DNA from 2 places in the Clostridium omnivorum genome. Region 2 is predicted to be linked to the other one. Evidence: a T-box and tRNA genes for the amino acid it is inferred to sense, from the RefSeq annotation. Region 2 holds a T-box; the other holds one or more tRNA genes.

Region 1 (4,502 bases), 760 kb from region 2:
TTTATAAAAATGTTTTTTACTTTTTCAACATATCCTTCACTCAAGTCCTCCTGCTTCTTTTCATAATCTAATTCTAAAGCTAGCTTATCATATATCTTCTTTGGAATTGAGTAAAATACCAAACAAGCTATTAATGCCTCTATAATTTTAAAGGCTGCTGAAGTTTCAGTTTTTGAGTAAATATTAATTATTAGAAAGGAAACTATATAAGCAAGTCCAGTTAGTACTTTTCCACTATCCTTAAAGATTCCTGAGATAAGTCCACAAAGTCCATATACACTGACATACATCATCATATTATTCGATCCCATGCCTACTATAACGCCTAATGCAACTCCGCTTGCTGCTCCTACTGAACTTCCTTTTATATAGCTTACTACTAAAATAAATCCCAATGCTAAAACATTTCTAACTGACACACCATAAATTGATGCTCCCCAGGTTCCAGCTACTACTAGAGAAGCTGTTACTGCCATACTTATTATTTCCTCATTATTGAATAAATGTTTACTTTTCAAATCGGAAAAGCAAGTTATTGAATAATTGATAATATAATATAGTGGATAGATGCAAGCAATTTCGAAAAAAGTAGTAAATAGTGTAACTCCCAAAGTTACTTTACCAACTAATAGTTTAAATAGAGTAAACTCTACAAACATCACTACAAACATCATTATTAGCTTTTTTCTTTTATTTATGTCATCTACTATGTAGCTTAAAACTGTTATGGTTCCTATAACAGTCAAATATGCCGGTAAGTATTTAACATTATTGTACAAGGATGCATAACCAACAAGAGTACCACAGCCTACAATAAGAGTAATCTTTTCCTCCTTATGCATCAGCATAGATAGCAAGAATGCAATTCCAAAAGGTGCCATAAAATTAATCAGCATAACCCTGCTTATTAGCAGCGAAATAAAAAAGTACATCAGTACTTTAATAATAAATTTTAAATCTACCACCTTTTTATTAGTTTGCTTGTCCACTTTAATAGTTCTTTGATAAGTCAAAATATCTGCTCCGTACTGCATTCTTATAACCTCCACATCTTAATTACGTTGTTTTTATTATAGCAGAGGTATCAGGAAATAATTGTCATTTACTAGGTGGCTTATTTTTTTTTTATGGACATTTATCACTAACATTTTTCAAATAATTACTATATGTAGAATTTACTGTTTTTAGAACCAAAAGCCAAAATTTATTTGATATACAACACTTTCTTGGATTTAAGCATTTTTATCATAAGTTAATTAACTATATGTTAACTTACTATATTTATGAACAATTAGCCAAAAATATGTCGTACTTTAAAACTTTTTTATTTTTATGCCGTCAATATTCTCTTTAAATAAAAGATATGTCACATAAAAAAAATTACTGCAAATTTATTGTAAAATGGATAGATATAAATTTTAATAAAAAGAAGTTTTACATAAACATGTTTACCAAAAAAACAAAACTCACAGAATAATCTGTGAGTTATCTGGTAGCGGAAATAGGACTTGAACCTACGACACATCGGGTATGAACCGATTGCTCTAGCCAACTGAGCTATTCCGCCATACTATTTAATTTAATTGGTTGCGGGGGTAGGACTTGAACCTACGACCTTCGGGTTATGAGCCCGACGAGCTGCCAGCTGCTCCACCCCGCGATATTGGTGCTGAAGACCGGAATCGAACCGGTACGGTGTATTACCACCGCAGGATTTTAAGTCCTGTGCGTCTGCCAGTTCCGCCACTTCAGCATTTGGTAGCGGAAATAGGACTTGAACCTACGACACATCGGGTATGAACCGATTGCTCTAGCCAGCTGAGCTATTCCGCCATATTATTAAATTAATTGGTTGCGGGGGTAGGACTTGAACCTACGACCTTCGGGTTATGAGCCCGACGAGCTGCCAACTGCTCCACCCCGCGACATTGGTGCTGAAGACCGGAATCGAACCGGTACGGTGTATTACCACCGCAGGATTTTAAGTCCTGTGCGTCTGCCAGTTCCGCCACTTCAGCATATCGTTTCTTCTGACGACATGATTTATTATATATGATATAGTATCTAATGTCAACACCTTTTTAAACTTCTTTTTCAAATCACTATTCATGTATTATAAGCAAGGTTTAAACCCCTGAAATAACTAGGTTTATCCTTAAAACCATTTAGAACTACAAGAGAATTATTTATTGTAGATAATTTATTATTGTAGAAATTAAAAGGAACCTTAATTGGTTCCCCTATTTTAATAATTTGAACTTTTTCTATATCCTCGTCCCTTTGAATCCTGATGCTTCTTTAGGTCTTGAAATCTTTCCTCACTATCTTTTAGGAATTTAGATAATCTATCTTCAAAATTCCCATTGCCTTTGTTCTTTTCAGAACTCCAATCTACTTCTACAGGTCTTACAGATTTTTTCTGCGGCATAGCTTGCTTAATGGATAGACTTATCTTACCATTATCATCCACTGAAATAACTTTAACCTTTACTTTGTCTTGTTCCTTTAAATGATCTCTGATATTTTTTACAAAGGTATCTGCCACCTCAGAGATGTGAACTAAACCTGTTTTCCCATCCACTTCAACAAATGCGCCAAAGTTTGTAATGTTAACCACTGTACCTTCAAGGATACTTCCTGTCTGTAAGGTCATATTAAAAAGACTCCTCCTTAAAATAATGTTTTATATTAATATAAATTATAAACTATGTTAGCTATTTTTTATTTATTACAGGAGTCTCACCTTCCTTAATCATTTGAAGTCTTTCCCTCGCAAGCTTTTCAATATATGCATCAGTTTTAGACATCTTTATTTCATCCTGTAATTTCAAATTTTTATCTTTTGCTTTTGAAAGTTCTTGATTCTTAACTTTAATTTCAGAGTTAATTTTAGCAATAGAAATTTGAGTACCTATTAGTACATAAGAAACATATAAAAGAGCCGCTATAAAAATTATTCGTTTAAATCTAAACTTCTTTTTCATATGTATTTTCTCCTTTAACACAAAAAACTAAAAAGCCTACTCAAATAATTATTAACTTAAAATAATAAAGCTAAGTCTCATACATATATTTTAAATTCATTTTATGTTTTCTTCAAGTTATTTCTTAATGATTTTTTTCTTATTTTTAAATTTCACCTTATAAAAGCCAATCTTAAATGGATATAATATAGTATTCATGAAAATTCTTGATATCTTTCCAATAGAATTAAATATTCTATACTGTATTATCAAAAATATTTTACTTATAAATACCATATATATAAGTAAACCTATAGCAATAAACATGTAAGCATACATTCCAAGATGTGTGCTCTTGGTAAAAACTAAAAAAATGAATACTACTATTGCAGTAAAAATCCAAAATAAGGTATCTTCAATAAAAGTCACTACTTTATTTGGGTTTTTTAATCCCCTCATAATTCTATATAGATCAAATAATCCTCCCGTTATTACCCCTGCCAATAAACAAAAGAAAACTAGCCTTGCCTGTACACTAATTGGTAATATCATAATAACCTCTACTTAAATAATTTAGCGATTATGCTTTCTTTATCTTTTTTTGCCTCAGAACCCGTATAAACACAGGAATTAACGGTACCAATTATTATTACTTCTCCATTTTGTACATCAAGCTTATTCATCTTAAGCCCCTCCCCCTTTACAGTTAAGGAACCTAGAAGTGTGTTTAGCATTATCTGATCCTCATTAAAACTAATGACCTCTACTACTCCACTTAAGATAAGTCTCTTTCTGTTTTCAAGAGTTAAATTGGTTTTTTTATCTTCTATCCTTATTTCTTTTTTTACTTCCATGTTATCCTCCCTTGCATACATTTGTGTACATAAAGGATAAATATCTTTTATGTCCCCACTTGTAATTATTTATATGCAATGGAGCGTTTATATATTACAAGATAGCCACCTCAAAGCTGGAGCAGTGTTTAAAACCTCACAGCCATTACTTATTCTTCGTCTGTGTCTTCCTCACCAGCTAGAAGTTCATACATAGCCTTAGCATCCTCTTTTCTTACGTGCTCAAGAGTGCTTGTTATTCTTGCTTGTAAACTTTTAGCAGCAAACTTTATTTCTATAATGTCCCCTTCTTTAACTTCTGTTCCTGGTTTTGCAACTTTATTGTTAATAGACACTCTTCCAGTCTCACAAGCCTCTTTTGCAACTGTTCTTCTCTTTATAATTCTAGATACCTTTAAATATTTATCTAATCTCATCTCTATCCCTCACTACAATAGATAATAATATCCGAATTTGGATAAATAAAAAAACCCAGATGGAAATCTAGGCTTTTTATTGAAAAAGTTATTTGTTGTCTACCTTTTCCTTGAATTCTTTTCCTGCTTTGAAAACTGGAACTACTGAAGCTGGAATGTTTATTTCTTCTTTAGTTCTTGGGTTTCTTCCAACTCTTGCAGCTCTTTCTCTAGTTTCGAAAGTTCCAAATCCAACTAATTGAACTTTTTCTCCTTTAACTAAAGCTTCT
Region 2 (4,502 bases):
GGATCTTCTTGATAGTTATCAGGAGCAAGCCAATTATTCTTACTATCTACGAAATCTTCAAAATATGCCCAAGTTTTTCTTGCCACTTTCCTTAAAAAGTTTACTTGTTCATCTGATAATCTAACTTCCTCTTTTGATCTATCTAAGCTTATATAGTATGCAATGTATGGGCTTATAAACCATAATATACAGGATGGAAGCATAAACAGCGTAATGCTTGTAGATTTAGTGATAGAGAGTCCTATCATTAATAAGGCAATAATACTTCCAGGCCACATTGCCGCCATAAAATTTTGAGTTTTTCTCCCAAGTTTTGCTTCTACATCAGCAGCAGTCTGCCATTCAAGCATATTTTTTTTACTAATAGTCAGTCTGTAAAGCGTTCTTATAATAGCATCCAGCATTAAATATGCTTGATATGGCAAAAAACAAAATATTAGAAAAATCTGCTCTACTACAGTTTTAACACTGCTGATTCTTCCAGAAAGACTAATGCCCTTAATTGGTGAAACCACTGCTTCTGAAACATCAAAAAATATAGGGCACAATATTGCCAAAAATGCTACTATTAACCACTGTTCACTAGTGGGAAGTACGCTGAGAGATAAAATTATTAATATAATTATTGACGGTGCTAATAAGCTTCTTCTAAGGTTATCAAACATCTTCCATTTTGAAATTGCATTGAGTGCTGATTTTTTAAATAGCCATGGTAGAAGCTGCCAGTCTCCTCGAGTCCAACGATGAAGCCTCATGGAACTAGAATTATAGTATGCTGGATATCCGTCAATAAGCTCTATATCCGTTAAAAGTCCAGTTCTAACATAGGAACCTTCTAGCAAATCATGGCTTAAAACTGTATTCTCAGGTATTTCGTCCTTTAAAACTTTCTCAAATACATCCACATCATAAATACCTTTTCCAGTAAATATTCCTTCTCCAAATAAATCTTGATATACATCAGAAACCGCCATAGTATAAACATCTATACCTGTCTCACCAGAAAATATCTTAGAAAATAAAGTTTTATTAGCTTCTAAGGTTCCTACCCCAATCCTTGGCTGCATGAGCCCATAGCCCCTTAGTACCTTTTTACCATTTTCACTTAAATACGGTCTATTTAGAACATGGGACATAGCTCCTATGAGTCTCCGTGCGGAATCCCTAGGAAGCTGTGTATCTGCATCAAGAGTAATTACATACTTTACTTTAGAAAGATTGCTTATGTTGCCACTTATCACATTATAGCTAGTGTTTTTATCCCCTCTAAGTAAGCTATTAAACTCCATAAGCTTACCCCTTTTTCTCTCCCAGCCAAGCCATTTATTTTCCTTTTCATTAAATTGTCTATATCTATTAAAGAAATAAAATATGTCCTTATTTTCAGAAGCATATTTTTGGTTTAGTGCTTTTATTTCTTTTAATGCTGTATTTATTAAATTATTATCACTTTCCTCATGCTCATTATCGCTATCTTTAAAATCCCCTAACAATGCAAAATAAAGATTCTTATCCTCATTTGCAAGATAATAAACTTCCAAATCTTCTATTATATCCGCAACTCTTTTTTCATTATTTAAAAGAGTTGGTATAACAACAATACTAGTAAATTCTTCAGGAATACCCTCTTTTAAAGAAAGCTTTGGTATTATCCTGGGTGTTGAAATATAGTTTATACTCCAATTTAAAATAGAAGTTACAATCTCACTGCAAGGAACCAATATTGCGATAAATGCAATTATATAAAGATATATAGGGTAGCCAATATTAATAAGCATTACTCTGCTTATAACTAATAAGCAGAGCAGTACTGTTAAAATTAGTATTGTGCCAACATAAAAAGTAGTAATATTATTTTTTACATGCTTTTTAACCTTAGAAAACCCGTTTTCTTTATAATTTAAATAATCTTTAAGTTTTTCTTCGCCATTATCAATCAAATAGTATCCTACATGTCTTTTATACACTTCTTCACAATTTCCATCATTTGATTCAGCACATTCTACTGCTTTTTTGGCTACAAAGGCTTCAGTATTATTTACCAGCTTAGCTAACTTTTCTACTTTATGCCTATAATAATCTCTAGATTCAAAATCCATTTTCGAATATATATCAGCTGGATCCTGCTTCAAGGCATTTTCAACATAGCTTAGTCTTTCAAAATTATCTCTCCAATTCATTCCTGTAATTTCTCTAATACTATTTATGGAGTTACCTATTGAAAGTTGAAATCCTGCTTGTTTTTGATGCTCAATATTAATCATCTTTTCTGTATTTGTTTCATTTTTCTCAAGCTTTTCATCAATCCATTTATATAAGCCTGCATTATCAATACCATTATCTCTTAATACTTTTAAAAATCTTTCAGTGAAATATGGACTAAATTTTATATTTTCATTTTCAACTTTTTTAAGTTCTTCAAAAAGTTTGTGTTCATTAAATGCATTTATCAATCGTTCAGCTAGCGCATCACCACGTTTTTTTTCACTTTGTGCATATGCAATCTTATCAGCAACCTTGCTTATATTTTGAATTAAAGCAATGCGCACCATTATTGGCAATGCCCATAGTTCGCCACTAGTAAGTACTGAATGACTTTGATACGCTTCTATAAAGCCTTCCAGTGTGTTTTCATTAACTCTTCCATCGCTATGAGATATTAATTCTATTGCTATGCTATAAACTCTAGGATATCCTTTTAACAGACCATTTTCTATAATAGGAAGACCATTATAATAAGAATTTGGCATGTTTTGCTTAATATCCTTGTATTCTTTTTCAATAAGATAGATATTATCCAGCATCCATTCTGCAGCTGGTACCATATCTCTTCTATTTTTTGCTTCTCTATCTATGTACTCATACGCCTTTAATATGCTTCTATAACTTTTATCCAAACTCTTTATAAGCTTCCTCTTGCTGCTAGTTTTTTTTGAGGCTGAGTGAGTACTAGCAATCTCTATTGCATGTTTCTCCAAACCTTCTTTGCTCATATTAATGATTGGAATATCCTCCATTACATTATATTCATCCTTCTCATTCTTTCTTGTAAACCTATAATAAATCAACACTATAATCAAAAGTAAAGCTGTCAAATATATATAGAGCATTCCAATCCTCTCCTTACTTTCTATAGAAATTTCGACTTTTGTTATTATCTCCTAAGTTAAGTAAAAATATTAGTTAAATTATGCTAGTTTATTTGTTCTTTTTTAAATTGCTAAAGAACAATACATTTATCATTAATACTATAAATATGTTTGACAAAATCTAAAATGTGGCATATAATATAGAAAAATATTTTGCTATGAGAAGGAGCAGTAGTTTCTTTTTCAATTAAAGAGAGCTGTTGGCTGGTGAAAAACAGTGTTGAAAGGATACGAACTCGCCTAGGAGCTTGCTTGGCAAAACCAAGCACGGTAAAAACCGTTACCTTTATGAGTGAGATTTAGGCTTTTTCTGAGGGCTTAAGTCTAATTAGAGTGGTACCGCGGTATGTTATCTTTCGTCTCTATTATGACGAAGGATTTTTTTATTTTTTGTAATAATAATTTTGAGGAGGAAATATAATGGCAAACTATGGAACTGAAGTAGATGAAAAGTGGCAAAAAAAATGGGAAGAAACTAATCTATACAAATTTGATAAAAATAATTTAGAGAAAAAGCTCTATGTTCTTGAAATGTTCTCATATCCTTCAGGCAGCAAACTTCATGCCGGACACTGGTTTAATTATGGTCCAGTAGACTCTTGGGCAAGAATGAAAAGAATGCAGGGCTATAATGTATTCCAGCCAATGGGCTTTGATGCTTTTGGACTTCCAGCAGAGAACTTTGCAATAAAAACAGGTATTCATCCTAAAGACTCTACTATAAAAAATATAGAAACTATGGAAAAACAGCTTAAAGCTATGGGCGCAATGTTCAGTTGGGATAACGAAGTTGTAACCTGTGACCCTGATTATTACAAATGGACTCAATGGGTTTTCTTAAAGCTTTATGAAAAAGGCTTAGCCTATAGAAAAAAAGCTCCTGTAAATTGGTGCCCTAGTTGTAATACAGTACTTGCAAATGAACAGGTTGTAGATGGTCATTGTGAACGCTGCGAAACTGAAGTTACTAAAAAGGATCTTACTCAATGGTTCCTTAAGATAACAGATTATGCAGATGAATTATTAGAAAAACTAGATGATTTAGATTGGCCAGAAAAAACAAAAGCCATGCAAAAGCATTGGATAGGAAAATCTACTGGAGCAGAAGTAACTTTTAATGTAGAAAACTCCGATTTAAGTTTTAATGTATTCACTACAAGAGTGGATACACTATTCGGAGTAACATATGTAGTGTTAGCACCAGAAAATGAACTTGTAGATAAGCTTACAACTGCTGAAAACAAGGCTGCAGTAGATGAGTATAAGGAAAATGCTAAGAAGCAATCTGACATCGAGAGACAATCCTTAACTAGAGAAAAAACTGGTGTATTTACTGGCTCCTATGCTATCAAC

The links. The T-box of region 2 lies ahead of leuS (leucine--tRNA ligase). A T-box ahead of a tRNA ligase gene usually reads a tRNA of that ligase, here a tRNA-Leu.
Region 1: it has a tRNA-Leu gene. The T-box ahead of leuS (leucine--tRNA ligase) is inferred to sense a tRNA for this amino acid. The anticodon was not compared.

What each region holds. Positions count from the first base shown of each region.
Region 1 is NZ_BRXR01000001.1:1,515,890-1,520,391, forward strand. It holds gene spoIIE (stage II sporulation protein E) at 1-1,034, opposite strand, end outside; tRNA gene bsdE14_RS06960 (tRNA-Met) at 1,491-1,567, opposite strand; tRNA gene bsdE14_RS06965 (tRNA-Met) at 1,585-1,660, opposite strand; tRNA gene bsdE14_RS06970 (tRNA-Leu) at 1,665-1,753, opposite strand; tRNA gene bsdE14_RS06975 (tRNA-Met) at 1,757-1,833, opposite strand; tRNA gene bsdE14_RS06980 (tRNA-Met) at 1,850-1,925, opposite strand; tRNA gene bsdE14_RS06985 (tRNA-Leu) at 1,930-2,018, opposite strand; gene bsdE14_RS06990 (S1 domain-containing RNA-binding protein) at 2,246-2,653, opposite strand; gene bsdE14_RS06995 (FtsB family cell division protein) at 2,715-2,984, opposite strand; gene yabQ (spore cortex biosynthesis protein YabQ) at 3,102-3,515, opposite strand; gene yabP (sporulation protein YabP) at 3,524-3,817, opposite strand; gene bsdE14_RS07010 (RNA-binding S4 domain-containing protein) at 3,967-4,233, opposite strand; gene bsdE14_RS07015 (HU family DNA-binding protein) at 4,322-4,502, opposite strand, start outside.
Region 2 is NZ_BRXR01000001.1:758,821-763,322, forward strand. It holds gene bsdE14_RS03485 (glycoside hydrolase family 94 protein) at 1-3,110, opposite strand, end outside; T-box leader at 3,299-3,516, shown strand; gene leuS (leucine--tRNA ligase) at 3,570-4,502, shown strand, end outside.